Regions from separate parts of the Dietzia sp. CQ4 genome, predicted to be linked through region 1. Evidence: predicted binding sites of a transcription regulator. Region 1 holds the regulator's gene; the other holds the start of a gene.
What was found. Region 1 encodes LexA, which represses DNA repair genes until DNA is damaged. Its sites were predicted from a motif close to CGAACANNTGTTCG; they were not measured.
Positions count from the first base shown of each region.

Region 2: a site for LexA is predicted at 2,599-2,612, ahead of G6031_RS04965 (HNH endonuclease signature motif containing protein). Genes of this name have one in related genera too.

Region 1 is NZ_JAALDZ010000022.1:15,120-22,593, reverse strand. Features, by position in the region: gene hrpA (ATP-dependent RNA helicase HrpA) at 1-2,964, shown strand, start outside; gene nrdR (transcriptional regulator NrdR) at 3,022-3,477, opposite strand; gene G6031_RS01415 (hypothetical protein) at 3,592-3,894, opposite strand; gene lexA (transcriptional repressor LexA) at 4,184-4,852, shown strand; gene hflX (GTPase HflX) at 4,892-6,340, opposite strand; gene dapF (diaminopimelate epimerase) at 6,355-7,281, opposite strand; gene G6031_RS01395 (malate synthase G) at 7,400-7,474, shown strand, end outside.
Region 2 is NZ_JAALDZ010000073.1:6,496-13,969, reverse strand. Features, by position in the region: gene egtB (ergothioneine biosynthesis protein EgtB) at 1-610, shown strand, start outside; gene egtD (L-histidine N(alpha)-methyltransferase) at 607-1,614, shown strand; gene G6031_RS04970 (phosphatase PAP2 family protein) at 1,611-2,396, opposite strand; gene G6031_RS04965 (HNH endonuclease signature motif containing protein) at 2,625-3,905, shown strand; gene pta (phosphate acetyltransferase) at 4,111-6,336, shown strand; gene G6031_RS04955 (acetate/propionate family kinase) at 6,333-7,474, shown strand, end outside.

The DNA of each region.
Region 1 (7,474 bases):
CGGAAATTCAAGAGCACCGAGATCTTTCCGCTCTTCGCCCGACTCACCTCCGCCGAGCAGCAACGGGCCTTCCGTCAGCATTCGACCCGGCGCGTGGTCCTGTCGACCAACATCGCGGAGACCTCGGTGACGGTCCCGGGGATCCGCTACGTCGTGGACACCGGCCTCGCCCGGATCTCCCGCTATTCGACCCGCACCAAGGTCCAGAGGCTGCCGATCGAGCCGATCTCGCAGGCCTCCGCCGCACAGCGCGCCGGCCGCTGCGGCCGCGTCGCCGACGGCATCTGCATCCGTCTGTACTCGGAGGACGACTTCGACTCCCGGCCGGAGTTCACCGACCCGGAGATCCTGCGCACCAACCTGGCGTCGGTCATCCTGTCGATGGCCGATCTCGACCTGGGAGCCGTGGACGACTTCCCGTTCGTCGAACCACCCGACCGCAAGGCCGTCCGGGACGGCATGACCTTGCTCACCGAGCTCGGGGCGCTCCGGACCGACGACACCGAACGCCCGCACCTGACCAGGGTGGGCCGCGACATGGCGTCCCTCCCCCTCGACCCCCGTCTGGCCCGGATGGTCGTGGAGGGCCACCGAAACGGCGCCCTGGGGGATGTCCTGGTCGTGGTCGCGGCCCTGACCGTGCAGGATGTCCGCGAGAGGCCTGCCGAGGAGCGCGACAAGGCGGACCAGCTCCACCGGCGCTTCGCCGACAAGTCCTCCGACTTCCTGGGCTACCTCAACCTGTGGCGCTACCTCACCGAACAGCGGCGCGAGCTCTCCGGCAGCGCGTTCCGGAAAATGTGCAAGGCCGAGTACCTGCACTGGTTGCGGATCCGCGAGTGGCAGGACCTCACCGCCCAGTTGACCAGCATGTGCCGCGAGCGGGGCTGGCATCCACCGTCCGGTCACGCCGCGGAGGACGACCTCCACAAGGCGATCCTCTCCGGACTGCTCACCAACGTCGGGATGAAGGACGAGGACACCAGGGAGTTCCGCGGCACCCGCGGTATCCGCTTCCAGGTGTTCCCCGGTTCCGATCTCGCCCGCAAGCCGCCGCGATGGATCATGGCCTCCGAGTTGGTCGAGACCTCCAGACTGTGGGCCCGGGACGTCGCGCGCATCGATCCGGTGTGGATCGAACAACTCGGGGGGCATCTCGTCCGCACCCAGTACTCAGAGCCGCACTGGTCCGACGCCCAGGGCGCGGCGATGGCCTACGAGAAGGTGCTGCTCCTGGGGCTGCCCGTGGTCGAGGCGCGTCGCATCCTCCTCTCCAGGGTCGACGCACCGCTCGCGCGGGAGATGCTCGTCCGGCACGGGATCGTCGAGGGACGATGGACCACCCGCATCCCGGTGATCATGGAGAACGCCGTGGCCGTGGAACAGGCGCGGGAGCTGGAGACCCGCAGCAGACGCCGCGACCTCGTCATCGACGACGACACCCTGGTCGGGTTCTACCTCGAGCGGCTCCCCGAGGACATCACCTCCGGCCGCCACCTGGAATCGTGGTGGCGTAAGCAGGGCCGGGAGGACCCGGATCGTCTGCGTCTTCGCCCCGAGCAGATCCGCACGTCGGACACCGCCCCGGCCGCCTCCGAGTTCCCGCCGATCTGGCGCCAGGGCGAGCGGGACTTCGAGCTCAGATACTCGTTCGACCCGGGGGTCGACTCCGACGGCATCACCGTGCGGATCCCTCTCCCCCAGCTGTCCTCGGTCGCGACGTCCGGCTTCGAGTGGCTCGTCCCCGGCCTGCGCGAGGAGCTGTACACGGAGATGCTCCGAACGCTCCCCAAGTACCTGAGGCGTCTGTGTTCCCCGCCCGCCGAGTACGCGGCACTGCTGGCCGGTGACCTCGCCCCGCGGTCGGCACCGCTCCCGGTGGCGCTCGCCGCCGCGCTCTCGGCCCGCATAGGCACGACCGTCGAGCCCCGTGAGTTCCACCCGGAACAGCTCCCCGACCATCTCCGCATGCGTTTCGAGGTGGTCGACGGTGACGAGGTCGTCGCGGCCGGTACGGACCTGGGAGCACTACGCAGCCGGTTGGTGGACAAGGTCCGTGCCACGCTCAACTCCAGACTCGTCCCCGATGACGGACCTCATCGGGCGTGGACCGCGGACACGATCGGGGACCTGTCGCCCTCGATCACCGGCACGGTCCACGGTGTGGAGGTGACGGTCTACCCGGCCCTGCAGGTCCGCCCCGACGGCATCCACCGGATCGCCTGCGCCACAGAGACGGAACGTCGATCCGCGCAGACCACAGCGGTACTGACCCTGATCTCAGCGGACCTGATCTCGGCGGCATCGATAGTCCGGGGTCGTCCGGTCGAGCAACGCCTCGCGCTCACCCAGTATCCCCACGGGGGTGCCGATGGACTGGTCTCGGACGCGGCGCTGGCGGCGTGCGGGCGGCTGATCGCCGGACGCAGAGGAGAGCCGGTACTCACCGTGCACGACTTCGACGAGTTGCGCGCGCGCGCCCGATCCGAGGCACCGGCCGCCATCACGGCCTCGATCTCCGCCGCCCTTCCGGCGTTGGTCGCCGCGCAGTCGGTCTCCGCCCGGCTGGACCAGGTACCACGCGACCTCGCGGACGACGTCAGGCCCGCTCTGGACTTCCTCGTGGGAAAGGGATTCCTCGCCCGACACCCGGCGGAGGTCCTCCCGCAACTGGAACGCCACGTGAGGGCGATCGACCTCAGGTTGGACCTGGCGGAGAAGTCACCGTCAAGGTACCGGGAGCTCGCCGCCCGGTTGGAGAAATCGGAGGCCACTGTCGCGGAGGCGACGGCGGCGCTCCGCCGACGACCGGGTGGGGCGCGGGCGGCCCGGGATCTCCGGTGGATGTTGGCCGAATACCGTGTCGGCCTCTTCGCGCAATCTCTGGGTACCGCGCGCCCGGTCTCCGCCGAGAGGATCGAGAAGGCGGTCGCCGCCGCGCTCTCCCGGCGGAACGCGCGTTGAGCTCTCAACTGCCCGTACACAGGAGCCGATCCCGGTGCGACGCGGAGACGACCGGGACTAGTGAGCAGCGTGCCGTTCGCGAAGGGCGATGATCTCGCTCTCGAAATCCGCAGCGGAACTGAATTGTTTGTACACGGAGGCGAATCGCAGATACGCGACCTCGTCCAGATCTTGTAGAGGCCCCAGGATCGCCAGCCCGATCTCGTGAGCGGGGACTTCTGAGGCGCCGCCGGCCCGGACAGCGTCTTCGACCTGCTGCGCGAGCCGCCGGAGCGCGTCCTCGTCGACCGACCTCCCCTGGCACGCGCGTCGCACACCGCGGACCACTTTGTCGCGGCTGAAACGCTCCGTCACACCGTTGCGCTTGAGGACGGTCAACAACGGGGTCTCGAGGGTGGTGAACCGGTGTCCGCAGTCGGGACACTCGCGTCGACGCCGGATCGCCTGCCCTTCGTCGACCGACCGCGAGTCGATCACCCGTGAGTCCTCGTGGTGACATATGGGGCAGTACATTCCAGCTTCGCCATTCGTCGACCTGGTCCGAACCGCTCCGCCGGCCGGAGCCGACGGCGGTGCGGGGGCGACGGGCCGCCGTCCCGGGTTCATTCTAGGAGGCGATACCGTGGGTCACGCGTAGGCGGGCCCGCCCAGGAGTGCCAATGCGAGCAGCATCAGGATTCCGAAGACGATTCCACAGGCCACCAGAGCCCACGTCGGCACATCGTCCACCACCGGCGCACTGGACCTCGCCTCGCTACCGCATGCCCTGACCTTTTCCGCGGACGCGGGGCGGACGAGCACTCGCCGTCCGGGCGCCACCGACCGCGTGGCCGTCTGGCGCCCCCGGTCGAGCGTGCGGATGACGGGACGGGCCCCGGCATCAGGGCGGGGACGGACCCTGGACGAGACGGGCCGGTCGTGATCGGTCACGCAGACCTCCGTCCAGGGCACGGAGGGACGCGATCGTGGCTGCATCTCCATAACGGTCATGAGAACTCCCAACTCGATACGGTGTGCGAACCTCATTCGCACGCCCGTGTGCCTTGTTGTGCACATCTGTTCGAACCCGAACCTGCCTAGAGTTGTATCACGCGGGTCCGACAGAGTCGACATTCGTGGCGACATTTCTTCGAACACCTGTGTGGCGCTCACGTCCGACGGGCAGTAGGGTGTACACAGATAGCGACGTCGAACACCCATTCGCCGAAGGGACCCCCACATGCCCAAGCCCGACTTCGAGGCCCTGACGACCCGCCAGAAGAGCGTTCTGTTGCACATCCACGACACGGTCAAGGACCGGGGCTATCCCCCGAGCATCCGAGAGATCGGTGACGCCGTCGGTCTGCAGTCGACCTCCTCGGTGGCCCACCAGTTGCGGACGTTGGAGAAGAAGGGCTTCCTGACCCGTGATCCGCACAAGCCGCGGGCGGTCGACGTCCACGGCGTCCCGGGGCAGCGGTCCCGGGGTCGTCGCGCGCCCGCCCAGGAGGAGACGCGTCCCAGCGGGGCCGTGGAGCCCGTCTACGTCCCTGTCCTGGGGCGGATCGCGGCCGGCGGTCCTATCCTCGCCGAGCAGGCGGTGGAGGAGGTCTTCCCCCTCCCCTCCGACCTGGTGGGTTCCGGGGACCTGTTCATGCTCAGAGTGGTCGGCGAGTCGATGATCGACGCCGCGATCTGTGACGGGGACTACGTGGTGGTGCGCCGTCAGAACGTCGCGGACAACGGCGAGATCGTGGCGGCGATGATCGACGGGGAGGCCACGGTCAAGACTTTCCGCCGGGACTCGAGCGGGGTGTGGCTCCTGCCCCACAACCCGTCGTTCAGTCCGATTCCCGGGGAGCACGCGACGATCCTCGGAAAGGTCGTCACGGTCTTCCGCAAGCTCTGAACCGGCCGGAGCCGGGTGTCGCCTGATCCGTCGACGGGGTCAGGCGACACCGTCACGGGATCCGGGGACCCGATACTCCCCGAGCTCTCCGGCCACGGAGGCCGGAAGCCGGACCACGATCCTCGTGCCGTCCTTCGTGTGATCCTCGTCCACCACGGCGCCCTCCGCGTGGACACGGGAGACCACATCACCCCGGGTGAACGGGATCTCGAGTGTGACCTCCGTGTCCCCGGAGGCGACCACCCGCATTATTCGGTCGAGGAGCTCGTCGAACCCCTCACCCGTCGCCGCCGAGACGAAGACCGCGTCCGGCAGGGCGTGGTGCAGTTCCGTCAACACCACCGGGTCAGCCACGTCGACCTTGTTGATCACCACGAGTTCGCGGGGCCTCTCGGCCTTCTGCTCTTCCACGACGTCGTTGATGACGGTGCGGACGGCCTCGATCTGGCGCAGGGGGAAGGCGTCCGATCCGTCGACCACGTGCAGGAGCAGCTCGGAGTCCACGACCTCCTCCAACGTCGAGCGGAACGCCTCGACGAGCTGGGTCGGGAGGTGTCGGACGAATCCGACCGTATCTGTGAAGACCACGACCCGCCCGTCGGGGAGCTCGGCCCGCCGTGTGGTGGGGTCCAGCGTGGCGAACAGTGCGTTCTGGACCAGTACACCCGCACCGGTCAAGCGGTTGAGCAGGCTCGACTTCCCGGCGTTGGTGTACCCGGCGATCGCGATCGACGGCACCGGGGTGGCGCGACGGCGATGCCGCTTGGTGTCCCGGGCCTGCTTCATGCCCTTGATCTCACGGCGCAGCCTCGCCGTGCGCTCCCTGATTCGGCGGCGGTCCGTCTCGATCTTGGTCTCACCGGGACCACGGAGTCCGACGCCTCCGTTGCTGCCCGCCCGGCCACCCGCCTGCCGGGAGAGTGCCTCACCCCAGCCACGCAGTCGCGGGAGCATGTACTCCATCTGCGCCAGCGACACCTGGGCCTTACCCTCACGGCTGGTCGCATGTTGGGCGAAGATGTCGAGGATCAGCGCGGTGCGGTCGATCACCTTGACGTTGACGACCTTCTCGAGCGCGATGAGCTGACCCGGCGTGAGCTCGCCGTCACAGATCACCGTGTCCGCCCCCGTCGCGGTGATCACGTCCTTCAGGGTCTTGGCCTTCCCCGAACCGATGTAGGTGGCGGGGTCCGGCTTGTCGCGGCGCTGGATCAGCGCGTCGCAGACCTCGGAGCCTGCGGTCTCGGCGAGCTGTGCCAACTCGGCCATCGCGGCCTCCGCCTGGGCGGCGGTACCCTCGGTCCAGACCCCGACCAGCACGACCCGCTCGAGGCGGAGTTGGCGGTACTCGGCGTCGTTGACGTCCTGGAGTTCGGTCGACAACCCGACGACCCGGCGCAGCGAGGAGCGCTCCTCGAGCTGGAATTCTCCGACCGAAGGGTCATGGTCTCGTGTGGCCCGGTCAGGGGCGGTGTCATCGATAGTCATTCACCGGCATCATCTCACAATTCCGGTCGGGACGCCTCCGTGCGGCGGGCGGGTGGCGGACGCCGGCACCGCCCCTCGGCGACGATCACGGACGGCCCCGTCAGAGTGGAACCCACGCCGGTCAGGGCCACCGCGACCTCTCCCCCGGGAACGGACACCACCACGTCACCGGTGGCCTCTCCGGCGTCGGCGAGGGCCGCGACGGCCGTGGCGACGATTCCGGTGCCGCAGGACATCGTCTCCCCGGATCCTCGCTCGTGGACGCGCATCGACACCCGACCGTCGGTGAGCGGGGTGGCGATCTCCACGTTGACGCCGGCGGGGAAGAAGCCGGTGTCGAACACGGGCGCCTCGTGCACCGGCAGTTCGCGCAACCCTTCGGCCCCCAGGCCCGGGACCACGCACGCGAGGTGGGGGTTACCCATGTCGACGGCGAGGCCGGCGTACACCCGGCCACCGAGCTCCACGGACGAGACCCCGAGAAGCCCGGGCTCGCCCATGTCCACACGGACCACGGCCTGGTCACCGTCATGGATCAGAATATCGGCGGGCCGAGGACCGGATCGTGTGCCCACGGGGATCCGGCCGGCCCCGACCCTGCCGGTCGCCACCAGGGCGTGGGCGAACACCCTCACCCCGTTCCCGCACATCTCCGCGATCGATCCGTCTGCGTTCCGGTAGTCCATGAACCAGTCCGCGGCGTCGACGCCCTCCGGGAGGACGGCGAGGACACCCTGGTCGACCAGTGCACCCGCGGTGGCGATGCGCAGCACCCCGTCGGCGCCGAGGCCGGCCCGTCTGTCGCAGACGGCGCGCACCAGGTCCTCGTCGAGGTCCACCTCCGCGTGGTCGTCGGGCAGGACCACGAAGTCGTTGAGCGTTCCGTGCCCCTTGATAAAGGCGAGGCCGTCGAGAGTGGCGGTCGGGGGCGCGGGTGTCATGCCATCAGATCCTAGCCAATCCGACCGCCGTTCCACGCTGCGGAAAACCCGGATGATCCGTCGGCAGGGGGGCACTAGAGTCGGAGGCGAGAACGGTCCCTATGTGAGGAGAGCATCGATGTCCGAACGCATCACCGTCGGCGACGTCCAGGTCGACGAGGTCCTGTACGACTTCGTCAACACCCAGGCGATC
Region 2 (7,474 bases), on a different contig from region 1:
CTGGAAGGAGTTCATGGCCGACGGAGGGTACGCCCGCCCCGAGCTGTGGCTCTCCGACGGGTGGGCCGCCGTGCAGGACGAGGGCTGGGACGCACCCGGGTACTGGAGGCGCGAGGACGGTGTCGGCGGGAGCGCGTCCGCGGGCACCGCAGGGGCTCCCGCCGCCGACGGCGAGTGGACCACCTTCACCCTCTCGGGTCGCCGTCCGGTCGTGGACGCCGAACCCGTGTGCCACGTGTCCTTCTACGAGGCCGACGCGTACGCCCGGTGGGCCGGGGCCCGCCTGCCCACCGAGTTCGAGTGGGAGGTCGCCACCGCCGGCTGGGAGATTTGCGACGAGCTCGACCCCGACCGCTGCCACCCGCAACCCGCCACGGATCGGACGATCGGCGGCGTCTGGGAATGGACCGCCAGCGCCTACCTGCCCTACCCGGGGTTCGTCACCGAGGAGGGCGCCGCCGGCGAGTACAACGGCAAGTTCATGTCCGACCAGCACGTCCTACGTGGTGGCAGCGCACTCACCCCGGCGGGCCACACGCGACCCACCTACCGGAACTTCTTCCCCGCCTCATCCCGGTGGGCGGCGACGGGACTGAGGCTCGCCCGATGACCGACACCGAGAACCCGACCACGACGACGACTACGACGACGACCACCACGACGACGACGGAGTCCACCGACCCCGACACCGCCGCGCTGGAGTCGGACCTGCTCGAAGGCTTCTTCTCCGACCCGCCCACCCTGCCCCCGCGCTGGTTCTACGACGAGAAGGGCAGCCTGCTGTTCGACCAGATCACCCGCGTGGCGGAGTACTACCCCACCCGGGCCGAGGCCGAGATCCTGCGGTCCCGGGCCGGCGACATCGTGGGCGCGGCCTCGACGGTGGTCGAGCTCGGGGCCGGGACCTGCGAGAAGACCCGGGTGCTGCTCGACGTCTTGGCGGCCGGGAGCGCGGATGCGGGATTCGTGCCCCTGGACATCAGCACCGAGATGCTCTTCGAGACCGCCCGCGCGCTCGAGCAGGAGTATCCGGGTCTGCGGATCGACCCGGTCATCGGCGACATCACCGCTCTCGACGGCCCGCTGCCGGGTGAGCCGGGCGGACGGCTGGTGCTGTTCCTCGGCGGCACCGTCGGCAACTTCAGCGAGTCGCAGCGCGCCGGGTTCTTCCGCATGATGCGCGGCATCATGGCCCCGGGTGACCGGCTGGCCGTGGGATTCGACCTGGTAAAGAATCCGGACCGGCTGGTCGCGGCCTACGACGACGCCGCCGGGGTCACCGCCGAGTTCAACCTCAACATGCTCGACGTGATCGCGCGGACCGTCGAGTGCACGGGCCTCGACCGCCGCGACTTCCGGCACGAGGCCGTGTGGAACGCCGGGGAGAGCCGGATCGAGATGTGGCTGCGCGCGGTGCGCGAGGTGCGGATCGACTTCCCGACGCTCGGGCGGGAGCGCACGCTCGCCGCCGGTGAGGGGATCCGCACCGAGATCGCCCGGAAGTTCGAGCCCCACGCACTCGTCGACGAGCTCGCGGGACACGGATTCGGCGGTCAGTCGGTCTGGACCGATGCGGCCGGCGATTTCGGGCTGGTCCTCGTCGTCGTCGACTAGGTTGACCGGCGGGGTGATCGGACGGGTGGTCCGACCCGGACGTCCGGCCCCCGACGGCCGGACGGGAGAGCACTGAGAGCGATCACCCCGAGGCACAGGGTCGTGCCCAGCAGGGCGCCGGCGAGGACGTCGTGGGGATAGTGGTCACCGGCGAGGACCCGGGCGCTGCCTCCGGCCACGGCGAGTGGCACAGCCACCCAGGCCAGTAGCGGTTTGACCGCGAGCAGGGCGGCCGTGATCGCGAAGGCGATCACGGTGTGACTGCTGGGGAAGGACCAGTTGTCCGGGGCCGGACAGATCGAACTCACCTCGTGGAGATGGCACGGGCGCACCCTGGAGTAGGCGTCCTTGAGTGCGAGATTCAGCCAGAGGGCCATGATCACGGACAGTCCGCCGGCGGCATAGGTGATCACCGGAGTCCACCCGGTTGTCCGCGCGCGGAGGTGCGAGATCAGCAGGTGCACCCCGACTGCGGCGTACAGGCCGACCAGGAGGAGCACGCTCGCCTCGGACAATACGTCTCCCCACCGGATGGAGGAGTCGGTCACCGCCAGTTCGTACAACCGGACGCTCCAGTCGGGCGTGCGGGCCAGGAGAGTGAGGGGAATCAGTCCTGCGAGCCAGATCGCCACGGCCAGCACGATCGTCCGGGTCAGTGGTGCCGGCGACTGCGTGGGCTGCGAGTCCTGCGAGTCCGCTGGGTCCGAGCTGTCCTGGTGGTCCACTGGGCCCGAGCTGTCCTGGTGGTCCACTGGGCCCGAGCTGTCCTGATGGGCTGTCATCCTCCGGTCGCCATCTCCCTGATCCGTCGTGCGCCAGCCCATTTCGTCGTCGACTACTGTGTTCCGTCCTCTCCCGGTGATCGGACCGGCCGAGACACCTGGCCGGGCGCTCCTCGCGTGACGTACCCAGCCTAGGGGGTACACGACCCCGCGAGGAACCGAAGTCACCCCTCAGGGAGACCTGGTGCCACCGGGTCGTTGTCGTACGTGTGTTCTATAGTCCGGGTCATGGAACAGGGGGTGTGGGACGCGCCGGGGCAGGGGTCGGAGACGGCCACACTGGCTGACGTACTCGCATTTCTCGAGGCCTCCGTGGAGAGCCTCTGCCAGGTCGACTGGTCGGATCATGACGCGGACGTGCTGGTCGACGCCGTGGGTCGTGCCGAGATCGCGGCACGTCGGCTGGAGGCCGCCGGAGCGCGCGCCACTGCCGAACTGGCGGGCCTGCACCGGCAGAAGGGGCGGTCCGCCGGGGGAGTCGCCGCGTTGCTCGCAGAGAAGTTGGGCCTGGCCCGAGGCGTCGTACACGGGCGGATCGAGGCGGGCGGAAGGCAGGCCACCCCGGCCGGGCGGGCGGCGGCGGTCGGAGAGATCACCGCCGAGCACGAGCGGATCATCTCCAGGGCTGTCTCCGGGCTGCCCGGGACGATGGGAGGGTCGGCCACGACCCGGTTCGCGGAGGAACTGACAGAGTTCGCTCGAGCGGTCGCCCCGGCGCGGTTGCGGACGGAAGCAGCCCGCCGGATAGCCGCGCTGTGTCCCGACCGGGGTAAGGACCGCGAGGAACACCAGGAGCGGCGGCGCTCTGCCCGGCTCGGCGCGGTCCGCCCCGACGGCACCAGCACGCTGACCATGACTCTGACTCCTCGCGCCCGGGCGCTCGTCGAGCGTGCGCTGGGCGACTTCGGCGGACCCGGCGGGGCCGTGGCCTGCGAACCCGGGTCGGACGAGCGCACCCCGGAGCAGCGGGCGCACGACGCACTCGCGCACCAGTGGGCACTCGGGTCGAACGTCGACCCCGCCCGGCCCAAGGGGATCGCCACCATCGTCGTGCGCGTCACGCCGGAACAACTAGAGGAACCCGCCGCGCTCGTCGAGACCGACGCAGGCACCCAGGTCAGCGTCCGTCAGGCCGTCTCGATGGCCGGGGCGCTCCCGTGGTTCGTCTCGCTGCTGCGAGACGGTCGCGAGGAACTGCACCGGATCGACGTCGACGCCCACCCCGGCCGGCGCCTGGCCTCCGCCATCCAGCGCCTGGTGCTCTACGCGGCGCACGGAGGGTGCTCATTCCCGGGATGCACCGCACCCGCCAGGAGGAGCCAGTTCCATCACGTGAAGGAATGGTCGCGAGGCGGACCCACGACCGTCGGGAACGGGACGTTGGGGTGTCCCGTCCACCACGCGTTCGTCGGCGACGGCCCGTCGGCGTGGACGACCGTCGCGGACCCCGGTTCGCCCGGCCGCTGCACATGGCTCCCGCCCGGCGTCGACAGGCTCACCGATGTCTGACCCGGCCCCTGACCGCAGCGCGTCAGCCCTTCCCGGCATCTCGCCGGCGCGGCCGCGCGTCGGGGCGCGCGACGGGTCTGCATGGCGTGTACGAGGTGTGTCGGCGGGCTCGCGCTGTCACAATGCCCTCGTGCCCGATTCCCCCGTATCCGAGACTCTCCCGCCCGAGACCGACGCGCCCACGATTCCGTCCCCGGTGACCGACATGCCCCTGTCGTCGTCCGCTGTGTACGTGGCGGCCCCCGAGGGCGACACCGGGAAGTCGACCGTCGCCCTCGGCCTCCTGCGCATTCTCGCCGGGACCGTACAGAGGGTGGGGGTGTTCCGCCCGGTCACCGTCGCGCCGCGCGTCGTCGATGCCGATGCCGGCACCGGCACGGACACCGAACCCCCGCGCGACCGCATCGTGGAGATGCTGCTCCAGCACACCACCGTGGACCTCGACTACGAGGACTGCATCGGCGTGACCAACGACCGCGTCCACGAGGACCGCGACTCGGCGCTGGCGGAGATCGTGGACAGGTACCACGTGGTGGCCGGGCAGTGCGATGTGGTGGTGATCCTCGGCACCGACTACACGGGAGTGCCCAGTCCCACCGAGTTCGACTTCAACGCCACACTCGCCGTGAACCTCGGCGCGCCCGTGCTCCTGGTGATCCGCGGCGCCGACCGGACACCAGGGGAGATCGGCACCAACGCCCGGCTGACGCTCGAGGAGCTCAGGGTCGAGCACGCGCACCCGGTGGGGATCGTGGTCAACCGGTGCGACCCCAGCGCGCTGGAGGCCATCCAGGCCGAACTCGCGCCCCTGGACCTGCCCGCCTGGACGCTGCCGAGCCAGGCCCTGCTCACCGCGCCCACGATGGGGGAGTTGGTGGATGCCGTGGACGGCACCCTCTACTCCGGTGACCCGGCCCTGCTGGACCGAGAGGTCATGGCACTGATGGTGGGCGGGATGACCGGTGAGCGGATCCTGGAGCGGCTGGTGGACGGCATGGTCGTCATCGTTCCCGCTGACCGGACCGACGCCGTTCTCGCTGTGCTCACCGCGCACGGCGCGGAGGGCTTCCCCTCATTGGCGGGGATGATCTGGAACGGGAGCCTGATGCCGAACGCGGCGATGGATCGACTGGTCCGTGGCATGCGCTCGACGTTGCCGATCGTGTGCACCGACCACGGCACCTACGACACCGCCCGCCTGGCGGCCGAGACCCGGGGACGCGTGTACTCCGGCTCCGGGCGCAAGGTCGAGACGGCACTGAGCCTCATGGAGAAGCACGTCGACACCGAGGAACTGCTCGCCCGCCTGCGTGTGGACACCCCCGACGTCATGACGCCGCAGATGTTCGAGCACCAGCTCCTCGAGCGCGCCCGCGCGGACAAGCGGCACATCGTGCTGCCGGAGGGCGACGACGACCGGATCCTCCACGCCGCCGGCCGGCTGCTGCGCCGGGATGTCGCCGACCTGACGATCCTCGGCGACCCCGAGGCCGTGCAGCGACGCGCGGATGAACTGGGCATCGACCTGTCCGGGGCGCAGGTCCTCGACCCACGCAGCAGCGAGCACGCCGAGCCGTTCGCCCGGCAGTACGCGGAGCTGCGCGAGCACAAGGGCATGACGCTGGACGTGGCCCGCGACCGGATGCTCGACATCTCCTACTTCGCCACGATGATGGTGCACACCGGCCTCGCCGACGGCATGGTCTCGGGTGCCGCGCACACCACTGCGCACACCATCCGACCCGCGCTGGAGATCATCCGGACGAGGCCGGGCGTGAAGACCGTGTCCAGCGTGTTCCTCATGTGCCTCTCAGACCACGTCCTGGCGTTCGGCGACTGCGCGGTCGTCCCCGCCCCGACCGCCGAGCAGCTCGCCGACATCGCGTTGTCCTCCGCCGAGACCGCGTCCCGGTTCGGTGTGGACCCGCGAGTCGCGATGCTGTCTTACTCCACGGGCGACTCGGGCAGCGGAGCGGACGTCGACAAGGTGCGTGAGGCCACCGAGATCGTGTGCGCACGGATCGCCGCGGCCGCCGAGGGGGACCCGATGGCGGACCTCGTGGTGGACGGACCGCTGCAGTTCGACGCCGCCGTCGATCCCACGGTGGCCCGCAAGAAGATGCCGGACTCGCCGCTGGCCGGCCGGGCCACCGTGCTGGTGTTCCCCGACCTCAACACCGGCAACAACACCTACAAGGCCGTGCAGCGCACCGCCGGCGCCGTCGCGATCGGGCCGGTCCTGCAGGGGCTCCGCAAGCCCATCAACGACCTCTCCCGCGGCGCGCTGGTGGAGGACATCGTCAACACGGTCGCCATCACCGCCGTTCAGGCGCAGGGTTCAGGCGTTCAGGCGCAGGGTGCAGCCGTTCAGGCGCAGGGTTCAGCAGTTGAGGCTCAGGGGACCGCCGGCGCCCGCGAGGGCGAGTCGTGACCCGCGTCCTCGTCATCAACTCCGGCTCCTCCTCGCTCAAGCTGCAGATCCTCGACACCGCGCTTGACTCCGAGCTGGCGTGGGCGTTGGTCGAGCGCATCGGCGAGCCCGTCGGAACGCTGACCGTGCGGCGCGGTGACCTGGCCGGTTCGCCGGGTGGGGAGCGCAGCGTGGAGGCGGCGGTCCCAGACCACACCGTGGCGCTCAGCCGGGTGCTGGAGCTCGCGGGCGAGCTCGGCGCCCACCCCACCGACCTGGGGGTCGAGGCGATCGGTCACCGGGTGGTCCACGGCGGGCCGGACTTCCACGATCCGGTCAAGGTCACACCCGAGGTGGAGGCGGGTATCGAGAAGCTCGAGCTGCTGGCGCCGCTGCACAACCCCGCCAACCTGCGCGGGATCCGCGTGGCCCGCGAGCTGCTGCCCGGCCTGCCGCACGTGGCGGTGTTCGACACCGGGTTCTTCCACACCCTGCCCGCCGCGGCTCATACCTACGCGATCGACCGCGCGGTGGCGAGCAGATGGGACCTGCGCCGATACGGCTTCCACGGCACCAGCCACGAGTTCGTCTCTCGCCGCACCGCCGAGATCCTGGGTCGGCCGTACGACGAGCTCGATCAGATCGTGCTGCACCTCGGCAACGGGGCGTCGGCCTCGGCGATCGCCGGCGGGCGGGCGGTCGACACCTCCATGGGCCTGACTCCGCTCGAGGGCCTGGTCATGGGCACGCGTCCCGGCGACCTCGACCCCGGTCTGATCATCCACCTCATCCGCGACCGGGGCATGTCGCCCGAGGACGTCTCCACCCTGCTCAACCGCAGGTCGGGGCTGGAGGGGTTGGCGGGCGCCCGCGACTTCCGGGAACTGCTCGCACGGGTCGATGCCGGCGACGACGACGCCGTGCTCGCCTACGAGGTGGTGATCCATCGACTGCGTCGCTACATCGGCGGCTACTGGGCGGTTCTCGGCGACGTCGGGGCCATCACGTTCACCGCGGGAGTGGGCGAGAACGTCGCCCGCCTGCGTGCGGACGCCCTGTCCACTCTCGGTGGCTGGGGGGTGGAGATCGACCCGGAGGCCAACGAGAACGGTTCAGGGGAACGCGTCATCTCGACGCCTGGCAGCCGGGTCACGGTTCT